3 regions of the Dyella sp. OK584 genome follow, and region 1 is predicted to be linked to each of the others. Evidence: riboswitches for the same ligand, from Rfam matches in the RefSeq annotation. Region 1 holds a riboswitch; each other region holds the start of a gene.

Region 1 (4,251 bases):
CGACAAGGCGCTGGATCTGCTTGGCAACGTGGGCTTCGACCCGGTGTATGGTGCGCGGCCGCTCAAGCGTGCGATCCAGCAGCAGTTGGAGAATCCGCTGGCGAAGGAGATTCTCGAAGGCCGCTTCTCGCCCGGCGACATTGTTGTGGTGGATGCGGTGCAGGGGCATCTGACTTTCCGCAAGGAGTGATGTCCGCGCGGTGAAGATGGGCGGGGCGCCCGTTCTGCGGTGGCAGGGCGGGCGCTTTTGTTTTATGGGGAGTACGTTGTAGGGACGCACCCTGAGCGCGACCGATCTCGCCTCAGCCTTCCCTATCCGTCATCCCTGCGAAAGCAGGGATCCAGTGACTTTTGTTTTTGTATTAATGCTTCCGCCAGCGTGCCGCCTACGCGGCGGGCGTTTCGACTGCCTGCCGGCAGCCGAGTCACTTTTCTTTTGCTGGCCCAAAAGAAAAGTAACCCAAAGAAAATGGCCTGAAGAGCTCATAGCGGTGTGTTGGATACAAACATGGCGGTTGGTGCAAGTCAGAAAAGTGACGTGCTACCTCATGGACTGCCGCTACACCGCAACGCGCCGTGGCGCTGAGGGGACGCAGCATGGCGAGGCATACAAGCCCAAGGATCGACGCGAGCCGGACAAGTGACGTGCTACCTCACGGATAGCGGCTATCCCGCGGGACGGCGATGTACTGAGGACTTAAAGCAACGCTGCTTCGCGCCTAACTCCCTCTCCCCTGCGGGCGACCCGAAGGTAGTCCCTGTGGGAGAGAGGGCTGGGGTGAGGGGCCAATCTTGCGATAAAGCTGAAAGGCACAATCCCGTCCCGCGAGCACCTACGATGTTTCCGCCACATGACAGCCGACCCGCCGCCCCACGCGTTAAGCCTTTAATACCCCGCCGCCCCGCGATATAGCCGCAGTCCTTAGGCAGCGCACGACGCCGCTAGTTGGCACCAGTCTGCAACGCTTGTATGCCTCGCTACGCTGCGTGCCCTCAGCGCCACGGCGCGTTGCGGTGTAGCCGCTATCAGCGAGGTAGCACGCAGCTCATCGAACTGGAGCCAATCTCCATCGCTTGTATCCATCGAAATGCTGCCAGCTCGTCAGGCCATTTTCTTTGGGTTACTTTTCTTTTGGGCCAGCAAAAGAAAAGTGACTCGAGCGCCGGCAGGCGATTGAAACGCCCGCTGCGCAGGCGGCACGCTGGCGACAACATTCAGCACTGAGGCAGGACCCGGTCGCGCACAGGGTGCGCTCCGACATGTGAGCACCAAGCCCTCCAGGACGAAAGCGCAAGTCCCTGCGCAAACCACCGTCCATTGAACAGCAACTCGCCACGACCAGCCACCAAGCCCCAACGACTTCAGCCGTCCGTCTGCTACCATCCCCCTGCCTGAGGTGACCGCCGGCAATGATGTTGGTGGTTGAAACGGGAATCCGGTGCGGCGCACATGCACCTATTCCGGAGCTGCCCCCGCAACGGTAGGCGAGCGCGATCCATTACGGATCGACGGAACGACACACAGCCACTGTGCCAAGTGCATGGGAAGGCGTCGATCCGGAAGACATACGTCTTCGCCCGCGAGCCCGGAGACCGGCCTCGAGGTACGACCAGACTGGCGGTGGGCCGAGTCATGGATGTCGTGCCTCCCGCATGGCCGCCAAGTCTCCTTCCGCCTGTCCTTTATCCCATGCAATCCGCGCGGGCAGGCGCGGCTGAGGAGCATTGCTTTGGCCATCCGTTATTCCCTTATCCGCCGTTCCATTCTGGCAACGGCGCTGTTGACCCTTCTTACTCCTGCGTTCGCCGACAGCGCGACCGATCTCAATGGTGTCGTGGTGACCGCCACCCGCACCGAACAGACTCAGGACCAGACACTTTCAGCCGTGACGGTGATCGATCGCGCCGACATCGATCGTCTGCAACCGGCGTCACTCGCGGACCTGCTGCGAGGCACGCCGGGCATGGCGTTGGCCAACAATGGCGGCCCGGGCAAATCCACCAGCGCATTCCTGCGTGGCACCGAAGCCGATCACGTACTGGTACTTGTCGACGGCATCAAGGTCGGCTCCGCCACGCTCGGCACGGCGGCACTGCAGGATATTCCGGTTGATCAGATCGAGCGTATCGAGATCGTGCGTGGGCCGTTTTCCAGCCTGTACGGTTCGGAGGCGATTGGTGGCGTGATCCAGATTTTTACCCGGCGCCCGCAAGGTGCGTTCGTGCCTTCCTTCAGCGTGGGCGTGGGCAGTTACAGCCATCTCAACGGTTCTGCCGGACTGGCAGGGCAGAGCGGCAACGGCTGGTATGCGCTGGAGGCGTCGCACGAGCAGACGCACGGCATCAACTCCTGTCGTGTTGGCGCTGCCGAAGCAGGTGCTGCGTGTTTCGCCGATCAACCGGACAAGGATGGTTACCGCAACAACGCGCTTACCCTGCAGGGCGGCTATCGCTTTGACGAGCAGTGGGATGCGGACGCGCGCCTGTTTCGCAGCGAGGGTCACAACTGGTACGACGGCAGCTACACCGACTCCGACGAAAGCGCGACCCAGGTCGTCGGTGGTCGCGTGCACTATCGTCCCAGCAAAAATCTCACGTTCACGTTGAGCCTTGGCACCAGTGGTGATTTCAGCAAGGACTATCTGCACGGTGTGTATGTCGATCGGTTCGACACGCACCGCGATATCGGGTCGCTGCAAGCGGATACCGGCTTGGCTGGCGGATTGCTCACGACCGGCTTCGACTGGCAGCGTGATGATGTGGACAGCACGACGGATTATGCCGTCGACAGTCGCATCAATCGCGGCCTGTTCGCGCAGTGGCAGCAATCCTTCGGACGCCAGTCACTGCAGGCGAGCGTGCGCCGCGACGACAACAGCCAGTTCGGTGGCAAGAACACCGGCAGCCTGCTGTGGGGTTGGGAGTTCACCCGGACGCTGCGCCTTACTGCCAGCTACGGCACAGCATTCAAGGCGCCCACCTTCAACGAGTTGTACTACCCGTACTACGGCAGCCCGGACCTGAAGCCGGAGAAGTCGCAGAACATCGAGCTTGGCCTGCGAGGCAGCTATGTCTGGGGCTACTGGTCGCTCAATGCGTTCCGCAACAAGGTGGAGGATCTCATCACCTACGACGCCGAGACACAGGCGCCGGGCAATGTGGAGGACGCGCGTATCCGCGGTGCCGAAGCAGTGGTCAGCGGCCATGTGGCTGGATGGCTGGCAACCGGCACCGCCACCTGGCTGGACCCGCGCGACAAGTCGGCTGGCTACGACGGCAACCTGCTGCCGCGTCGAGCGCGACAGATGGCGCGGGTGGATCTGGACCGCAACGTCGGTGACTTCAGCGTGGGCGGCAGCTGGTACGTATCGGGCCGTCGCTATGACGATCTCGCTAATACCCATCCGCTGGGTGGCTACGCCATCACCGATCTGCGTGTGGCCTATGCGTTGACGCGCGACCTCAAGGTGCAGCTGGCGCTCAACAACGCATTCGGCAAGGACTATGAGACCGCTTGGTACTACAACCAGCCGGGCCGCAATTACATGCTGACCTTGCGCTACCAGCCGGCGCAGTAACCGTATGGCGGGGCCGGTGAGTCCGGCCCCGCACTTTCCACTGACCAGGAGTGATGACATGAAAGTGTTTGCCGGTTCCCGCTTTGCCGTGCTGGTGTTGCTGCTGGTACTGCTCATGGCTTCCACGCGGTTCAAGCATTTCGGCGACATGATGCATTTGCCGGATGCGTCGATGGCCGTGTTCTTTCTCGGCGGTCTCTATCTGCGCAGGCACGGCATGCTTGTGCTGATGGTGCTGCTGGCTGTCGCGTTGGATTGGGCATCGATCCGCTATGCCGGCGTCAGCGATTTCTGCATAACGGCAGCTTACGCATTCCTGCCTCTGGCCTATGCCGTGCTGTGGTACGCAGGTCGCTGGTATGCACCGCGCATCGACAACAACGCGCGTACTTTGCTGGGGGCGTTCGGAGTGGCACTGGTGGCTGCATCGCTCTCTTTTGCCATTTCCAACGGCTCGTTCTACTGGCTGGGTGGCCGTTACGCACAACCGCACATGGCTGAATATGTGGCCCGTCTGTGGCAATGGGGTCCGTTGTTCGTGCGCACCACCTTGGCTTACGTGGCCGCGGCGCTGGTGGTGCACGCGGTGTGCGTGCGGGTGGCCACCATGTCCGTCGCCGCCCGTCACAAAGAGGCATGAACATGAGCAATGAAACCGAACAGCCGGCACCTG
Region 2 (4,251 bases), 920 kb from region 1:
ACTGGCGATCCACATCCACGCGCGCCGTCTGCTCGGGGCGCCGCGGCAGCAGGTTGCCGTCGTACACGCCTTCGCGGTTCTTCGGTTGCATCAGGGTGGCGTAACCCTGCAGCTGCCAGCCGTCGAGATTGACGCCGAGCTGACCTTCCACGCCGCGGATGCGCGCCTTGCTGATGTTCTGCGGCACGAAGTTCTCGTCCAGCGCGATCAACTGGTCGATCTGCGTCTGGTAGACGTTCACCGCCCAGTTCCAGCTGCCCTGCTTCTGGCTCAGGCCCAGTTCGCCGGAATTGGACTTCTCCGGCTTGAGGTTGGGGTTGCCCAGGCCGAACGGGTAGTAAATGTCGTTGAACGTCGGCGCGTGGAACGCCGTGCCGTAGCTGGCCGACAGGCGCAGGCCGTCATCGAACGCATAACCCCACGCCGCTGAACCGGTGTTGTGGTTGCCGAACTGGTCGTTGTGGTCGTGACGTGCGGACAGCTGCACCTCGTTGCGGCCGAACGTGCCCATGTATTGCGCGTACACACCAGTGTCCTGGCGCGTGCTTTTCAGATAGCCGGTGTCGCTGTCGATGTGTTCCTGCTGGTAGTCCACGCCTGCCGTGAGCAGCTGGTTGGTGTCCAGCGTGATGTCGTTCTGCCACGACGCCTGGTTGCGCCGCCCGTAGGCGAAGCCCACCGGCGTGCGCGGGTAGTACGTGGTGACGCCGAAGAAGGTGTCGTTGTACGTACCCTGGTAATAAGTGGCCGAATCGTCGCGGCTCTGGCCGGCGTTGAGCGTGACTTTCCACGCATCCAGCGGCGTGAAACTCAGGCGCGCACCCGCAACTTCCTGCTGGTTTACCGCCTGGTTGCCGCCATAGGGGCTGCCGTCGTATTCGACGAAGCTCTTGCTGCGCAGCCAGGTGGCGGCCAGTTCCGTACCGTTGTCCCAGCGATAGCCGCCGTTGGCCATGCCGTTCCAGTTGCGGTAGGCGTCGTGGTCCGGCTCGTCGGCGAAGCAGCCCACGCCCAGTTCGGCCGCACCCACGCGGCAACTGTTGATGCCGCTGGTGTACTGACCACCCAGGCCCGCGTTGAACCACGCATGCGAATCGCCACCGGAAAGGCCAGCATGGCCGTCCATATAGCTGCGGCTGCCGGCCGACACGCTCAGCGACGGATCGAGCTTTCCGTCTCGCGCACCGTGGCGTGTGAAGATCTGGATCACGCCGCCAATGGCGTCGGCGCCATACAGGCTTGAGCGTGGACCGCGCACGATCTCGATGCGCTCGATCTGGTCCACCGGAATTTGCTCGAACGCCGGCAGGCCCGCGCCCACGGCGCCAATGCGGATGCCGTCGATCAGCACCAGCACATGCGTGGAGTTGGTGCCACGCAGGAACAGCGAGCTTTGCTCGCCTAGCCCGCCTGCCTGCGTGAAGGACACACCCGGCAAGCCCACCAGCAGGTCGTGCACCGAGGCCGGCTGCAGGCGCTCGATATCGGCGCGCGTGATCACGCTGACCGACGACAGCGCCTCGTCGGTGGTGATCGAGGTGCGTGTGGCAGTGACGATCACCGATGACAGCGACGGCGCCTGGTTCGATTCGGCCGCCTGGGCGGCCATCGTGGACGAAAGCAGCGCGGCTGCCAGCAAGGTCTTCTTCATGCGTGTTCCTTCGGGTGCGCACCCTCGCGCGGCCCTTGGTGAGTGGGCTGCGGCAACACGTGGGAAAAGGGAACGGCGGCAGGCACACGGCCAAAGCACGACGTCCGGTCTCGCCCACCGCGAGCCGCGCGTAACGTTGTCGGGCCGGTCTCCGGGCTTGCGAGCGGCATGCATTCACCGCATGCACCATCGGACGCCTTCCCGTGCCTTCGCACAGTGGCATCTCGCCCTCTGGTGGATTCACTCGCTTACCGTTGCGGGGGCAGCGCCGGACTTGCTTGCAGCTCACCGGCTTCCCGTTTCATCCCGACGCAGACATGCGCCGGGACACCCGAACAAACGAAATTCTAATGGCCGCCCGCGAAGCGAGCAAACCGAGGCCGGAACGTGCGCCCTGGAAAGGCATCGGCCGCCGATCATGACCCCCGGCATGGGACTGCTTCTGGCCCGCCGAAACCAGGCGCGCGTGGGGCATGATGGGCTGGGGCGCATGCCGGGCTGCAAACATTGGCATGTGGGTGCTTGCACAGGGCAAGCCGGTGAACGGGCGGGGTTTTGACGGCCACGCCATATCCTAAGGAAAAGGGGCGGCGCATGAACTCGATCAGCAGAAACGCAAGAATCGCAGGGTTTCTCTATCTGTTGTTGACCATCGCCGCGCCCTTTCGCCTCGTCTACATTCCCAGCGCATTGTTCGTCCACAACGACCCAGCAGCGACGGCGGCCCATATCGCAGCGCACGAATCGCTGTTTCGCCTGGCCATCGTCAGCGACCTGTTTGCCGGCACCATCAGCCTCTTCATGACACTGGCGCTCTACCGGCTCTTCAGGGACGTCAACAAGACCGGCGCGGTGCTGATGCTGGCCCTCGGATTCATGGACACGCCACTGTATTTCTTCAATGTGCTGAACGATGCGGCGGCGCTGATCATCGTGCGTGGCGCCGACTTCCTTTCCGCGTTCGAACAGCCCCAGCGCGACGCGCTAGTCATGCTGTTCATCAAGATGCACGGCCAGATGATCCTCTGTGCGGAAATCTTCTGGGGACTGTGGCTGTTTCCCCTGGCGGCCCTCGTGATTCGCTCGCGATTCCTTCCGCGCTTTCTGGGCGTGTGGTTGATCCTCAACGGATTTGCTTACCTGGCCTTGAGCCTCACGGGCCTGTTGATGCCGCCCTGGGAGGATTTCGTCAGCAAGGTCGCTTTCCCCCTGCAGCTTGGCGAACTCGCGTTCATGCTGTGGCTCGTGATCATGGGTGCAAGGCCCAGACAAGCGCCCGTAAGTGTCTAAGACAAATGCGTGGAGCGATCCACGCATTACACCTTCAACAATGCCAACGCCTGGTGCTTGGCCGATGCTCGCAGCGATTTGCGCAGGACGGGATCATTCGTAGTGCGGGCAAGCACCATGCCGCCCACGCACAGCGACACCATCGTCTCGGCACGGCGATCAGCATCGCGCACGCCGTTCAACGCCGAGCGATAGACATGACTCATGCCGCGAATCAGGTCGGTATACGCCTGCTGCGGTGCCAGGCCGGCACGAGCGACGTCGGAAGGCAGGGCGTAAAGCGGGCAATGCATGTCGATGTCCTCCAGCACTTCGTCGCTGAGATAGAGATCCACCAGCATGCGCGCGAGTCGGCGTGGATCATCGATCCTGCTTGTTGCGTTGGCTGTCTTTACGGCAAACGGATTGCATGTGACGAAACTCGCCACGGCCGCCGCGTAAAGCTCGTCCTTGCTGTCGAAGTGGTGATAGAAGGCGCCGCGCGTAAGACCGGCCGCCGACATGATCTGGTCGATGGTGACCTGCTCAAACCCATGGTGGTTGAACAGGCGGCGCGCGGATTCAATGATGCGGCTGCGCGTGCGAGCTTTGTGGTCCGGGCTATAGGGCATGGTTTCTGGCCTCCGTCCGCGAGATATAGCAGGCCCCCAGAATATGTTCTTTAACATAATCTGGTGCTGAGTAGGCTAGGCGCCCGAGAGTGACAAACTCGCCAATGGAGACATGACATGAAGATCTACTGGATCAAGGCCCAGGCCCCGCGCCGGGTGCTGGCGCTGGTCAAGCACCTGGGCATCGACGCCGAATGCATCGAGGTCAATGCGTCGACAGGCGGCCTGAAGAGCCCCGCATACGCCGTGCTCAATCCCAACTGCAAGGCTCCGACACTGGTGGACGGCGATTTCACGCTGTGGGAGTCCTCGGCGATCATGATGTATCTGTGCATCAAGTCCGGATCGGACATGTGGCCAGCCAGCAACCCGGCCGAGCAGGTCGAGGTGTTGCGTTGGTTGTCCTGGAACGATTGCCACTGGATACGTGCGGTGGGGCCGTTCTACTTCGAACACATCGTCAAGGCCACTTTTGGCCTGGGCAGCCCCGACAGCGCCGCGCTAACGCCGATGATCCCGGAGTTGCAGACATTGGCCGCGGTTTTGGACGGCCATCTGAAACATCACCCTTTCGTGGCCTGCGACCGGCTCACCATCGCCGACTTCCAGCTCGCTTCGATGGCCTGTTACTGGCGCCAGTCGGACATGCCATTGGAAGAGTTTCCCAACATCGTCCGCTGGCTCGATGATCTGATGCGC
Region 3 (4,251 bases), 1.3 Mb from region 1:
AGTTGCGCAGGCCCTTGGCCTTGATGGCTTCGCGCAGCCCGTCCCAGCGTGCAGTGTCATGCGGCTGGGCGTTCGTCCAATAGTCGAACTGCAGTTCACCGTTCGCGGCGCGACTCTCGGCAAAACCGGGATGAGCGCCGAACTGCGCGGCCAATTCGTTCGACTGCGACAGCGCGTTGAAGTAGATCTCCTCGGCGATGCGCGTGGACAACGCCAATGCCTCAGCCGAATCGAACGGCAAGCGCAGCTTGAACAGCACATCCTGCAGGCCCATCACCCCCAGACCCACCGGCCGCCACTTGCTGTTGGCGGTCTTGGCGGTGTCGATCGGATAGAAGTTAAGGTCGATCACACGGTCGAGCTGCCGCACGGCGGTGCGCACCGTCGACGCGAGCTTGTCGAAATCGAACACGCCGTCCACCACGTGGCGCGACAGGTTCACCGAGCCGAGGTTGCACACTGCCGTCTCGTCCGCATTGGTCACCTCGAGAATCTCGGTGCACAGGTTGGACAGGTGGATGACGTTCGCAGGCAAAGCCGTCTGATTGCTGGTGGCGTTGCTGCGGTCCTTGAAGGTCATCCAGCCGTTGCCGGTCTGCGCCAGCGTGCGCAGCATGCGCGCATAAAGCTCGCGCGCCTTCACCTTCTTCACCGCCAGACCGTTCGCTTCGGCTTCGCGATAGGCGCGCTCGAACGTCTCGCCCCAGCTGTCCACGAAGTGCGGCACTACCTTTGGATCGAATAGCGACCAGTCAGCGTCGCTCTCCACGCGGCGCATGAATTCGTCGGGAATCCAGTTGGCGAGGTTGAGATTGTGCGTACGGCGCGCCTCGTCGCCGGTGTTGTCGCGCAGCTCGAGGAATTCCTCGATGTCGGCGTGCCACGGCTCCAGGTATACGCAGGCGGCACCCTTGCGCTTGCCGCCCTGATTCACAGCGGCGACGGACGCGTCCAGCGTTTTCAGCCACGGCACCAGACCGTTGGAATGGCCGTTGGTGCCCTTGATCAGCGAGCCGCGCGAACGCACGCGCGAGTACGCCAGGCCGATGCCGCCAGCGAACTTGCTGAGCTTGGCAACGTCGCCGTACTTCTCGTAGATCGACTCCAGTGAATCCAATGGCGAGTCGAGCAAAAAGCACGAGCTCAATTGTTCGTGCGCTGTGCCGGCGTTGAACAGGGTGGGCGAGCTGGCGATGTATTCCAGCGAAGAGAGCAGGCGATACAGTTCCAGCGTCTCGCCGATCTCGTTGCCGCCCAGCGCGCACGCAATGCGCATGAAGAAGTGCTGCGGCGTTTCGATCACCTTGCGCAGCTGCGGATGACGCAGCAGGTAACGGTCATACACCGTGCGCAAGCCGAAGTACTCGAAGCGTCGTGGGGCAAGCGGATCGATCGCGTCGTTGAGCTTGCGCGCATTGGTGGCCACGAAGTCGCGCAGGCGATCGTTGAGGATGCCCAGTTCCGCGCCGCGTGCGACGGATTGCGAGAAGCTCTGGATTTCCTGGCCGCTCACTTCCTTATCGATGTACGCACTCAGCAGGCGCGCGGCGAGCTGGCCGTATTCGGGTTCTTCAGCGGTGAGCGCGGCGGAGGTGCGGATGGACAGTTCGTCCAGCTCCTGCGTGGTGGCGCCGTCGTACAGGCCGCCGATGGTCTTCAGCGCCACGCGCAGCGGGTCCACGCCGTGCAGACCTTCGCTGCTGCGCGTTACGGCGCGAACGATCTTGTTGACGTCCACCACTTCCTGGCGGCCGTTGCGCTTGGTCACGCGCATCTGGCCCGGGTTGTGCGGCGGGGTGAGCGCGAACGGCGTGTCCGTGCGGGGCGCCTCGGCAACGGCGGCGTCGGCAGGATAGGCGGCGGCGTCCGCGCGGTCGTTTTCGCGTTCGCGCGAGGTGGTATCAATAGGTTGCATGCGGCATCGCTCCAAGCGTGGTCATCAACCGCCTGCTCCCGCGCGCAGGGCTGAAATGGTGCGATGTCCACGGACGGTCGAGCGGCAGGGCTGGCTGCCCCGCGCCTCGACGCGCCTCCCCGCGGAAGCCGTCACCACTCATCGCAGCGTTCACGCTGCAATGTGTCGGCAGGTCTTCGGACTCGCGGACAAAAGGGTCTTGCGACCCGGCCTACTCGCTCCCGCTTCCCAGCCGCTGAGGGCCAGTGCGTTGATGGCTTTCGTTTCCGCTTACCGCTGCGGGGCAGCTCCGGATTTTCACCGGATTCCCTATTAAGCCAGTCCGACCGTTGGTCTGAGATTGGCACCGACGGGGCACAACATATCGGGCCGGTTCGGGCCGGTCAACCCAATACCTTGTGGATAGAGCGTGGATAAGCGGGAAAAAGCCAAGCCCTTGCGAGGCTTAGCTGGGCCCAGGAATTTTTCCCAGGCAGACCAGCCCGAGGTCGCTCAAGGGCCGGCGAGCAGGCCGGCAAATTCGCGGGCGAAGCGGTGCACGTCGCCGGGCCAGCGTGCCGAGAGATAGTTGCCGTCTCGCACCACGAAGGCAGGGGAGTCGTCGGTGTCGCTGTCGCGCGCAAGTCCGGAGGTCTTGCGCCAGTGATGCTCGATGTCTCGCGGCACCTCGACGAAGTCATCGGGCGTGGCGAGCGTTCGGGTGACTTCCTGCTGCACCGACATATAGCCCACCGGTTGCCCGGGGCCATCGGGATAGGTCCGGTAGTAATCCGGATCCCAGAAGCGGGTGATGCGCGTGAGCGACCACGCCGACCGCTCCAGCGCCCAGGTCAGCGCGGTAGTGCGGCGGCCATGCAACACCGACCGGCCATCCATGCCACGGCTGCGTGCGGCCAGCAGCACGCCGTGACAGATCGCCGCCACAGGTTTGTCCGCGGCAAAGAACGCTGCGACAGCGGCCTGCAGTAGTGGGCTTTCGAGATACTCATGCATGCCTCGTGCGCAGTGACCACCGGGCAGAAGCAATCCATCAAAGTTTGACGAGTTGATGGCGCTCCAGCGCAGCGGTGCGTTAAAGGCAGCGTCCTTCACCATCGAGGCGTAATCGCGGCGCGCATCGGCGTTCGCGCGCAATAGACGGCCAAACAGCGTCAGCTTGCGAAGGCCGGGAACGAACCCCCAAAGGTCGAGCCCTTCGCCATTGAGCATGATCGGATCGGCGCTCGCGGGCAGGCCATCGGGTGTGGCGAATACCACGCGATGACCCGCCGACTTCAGCACCCGCCATGGCACGGCGGCTTCGCTTGGGTCGAAGTCTTGGTGGGGCAGGGGGATCAGTACGTTGGCCATGGCGCTGGAGATCAAGAGCCGTTTAATGATGTGGCGAGCCGCGGGCTGATGCCAAGTTGGTGGAGCGCCCCATCTGGGACGGCATCAGGTGCTTCGGAAAGCAGTGACGGGTTCTCGACCCAAGGCACCTGTTGTCGGGGGCTCGGAATATAGACGTCCCATTTGCCGTATGCCTCCTTTGTGGGTGGCGCTCCAGCCTCTGCCGCGTAGAAGGTCACGGGGACACGTGCCAGCCAATAGGGTGCATTGATGGATGGCCCCGTTGTGGGTGGGTCGAACGTCCACTTGCGGGCTGCGCTGAGAGCCGCATCCGCAAGGTTCTTTTGATATAGCCGCATGTCGGTCTGGCTTATATAGCTGCGAAGGTTGACCTGTTCGGCGACTGCATCTTGTACCAGGCCATCCCTGCCGATCCGCAACAATAAGTACACCGTACCGGCGACGCCGGCATCAAACGACATCCGCGGATAGCGAGGTGGATTTCTGGTTTTGTAGCGAACGTTCTGAGAGCTGTTGTCTTCATCAGCGCCAAAGGTGGCGGCGACGATGCTGATGGAGTCATGAGTTTCGTCCGCGGCTTTCGCTACCAGGCGCAAGCTCATCTTTTCAACCACCGGCGCGATTGGCATGGTGTCCAGCGTGAACATCCAGTGGGGGACATTCTTATCGATGACTTCGATCACGACGGGGGCAAGCTTCTCTGGATGATCCAAGGTGTATCGCATGAGTTTGCCGTCGGGATTTATCTGTACGGTGCCCGTTACCAGCATGCTTGCTTCCGCGAACTTGCGAACATCTTCTGCTCGAGCACATAGCGATAGAAGTGAGAGACTCGCAACGAGCACATGCATGGCTAACGAACGCATACGGAATCTCCCCTTGGTCTGGCAGTCAGTCTAGCGGCCGTTCCGGCACTTCGGTACGGGTAGAGGCTAAGGGCGCGCCGCATCTGGGGGTCGAGATCGAAGGCGGCTGTTGCGACGAAA

What was found. Region 1 has a riboswitch for cobalamin ahead of btuB (TonB-dependent vitamin B12 receptor). Riboswitches for the same ligand answer to the same signal wherever they lie in the genome.
Region 2: another riboswitch for cobalamin. It lies ahead of btuB (TonB-dependent vitamin B12 receptor); the one in region 1 lies ahead of btuB (TonB-dependent vitamin B12 receptor).
Region 3: another riboswitch for cobalamin. It lies ahead of AC3CBN_RS03325 (ribonucleoside-diphosphate reductase subunit alpha); the one in region 1 lies ahead of btuB (TonB-dependent vitamin B12 receptor).

Annotation. Positions count from the first base shown of each region.
Region 1 covers NZ_CM173542.1:2,056,670-2,060,920, forward strand. The annotation lists gene clpB (ATP-dependent chaperone ClpB) at 1-190, shown strand, start outside; cobalamin riboswitch at 1,379-1,616, shown strand; gene btuB (TonB-dependent vitamin B12 receptor) at 1,731-3,578, shown strand; gene AC3CBN_RS09085 (hypothetical protein) at 3,637-4,218, shown strand; gene cobO (cob(I)yrinic acid a,c-diamide adenosyltransferase) at 4,221-4,251, shown strand, end outside.
Region 2 covers NZ_CM173542.1:1,136,238-1,140,488, forward strand. The annotation lists gene btuB (TonB-dependent vitamin B12 receptor) at 1-1,651, opposite strand, end outside; cobalamin riboswitch at 1,779-2,001, opposite strand; gene AC3CBN_RS05010 (DUF4386 domain-containing protein) at 2,246-2,941, shown strand; gene AC3CBN_RS05015 (TetR/AcrR family transcriptional regulator) at 2,968-3,552, opposite strand; gene AC3CBN_RS05020 (glutathione S-transferase family protein) at 3,670-4,251, shown strand, end outside.
Region 3 covers NZ_CM173542.1:747,299-751,549, reverse strand. The annotation lists gene AC3CBN_RS03325 (ribonucleoside-diphosphate reductase subunit alpha) at 1-1,774, opposite strand, end outside; cobalamin riboswitch at 2,066-2,281, opposite strand; gene AC3CBN_RS03320 (type 1 glutamine amidotransferase domain-containing protein) at 2,408-3,265, opposite strand; gene AC3CBN_RS03315 (energy transducer TonB) at 3,277-4,131, opposite strand.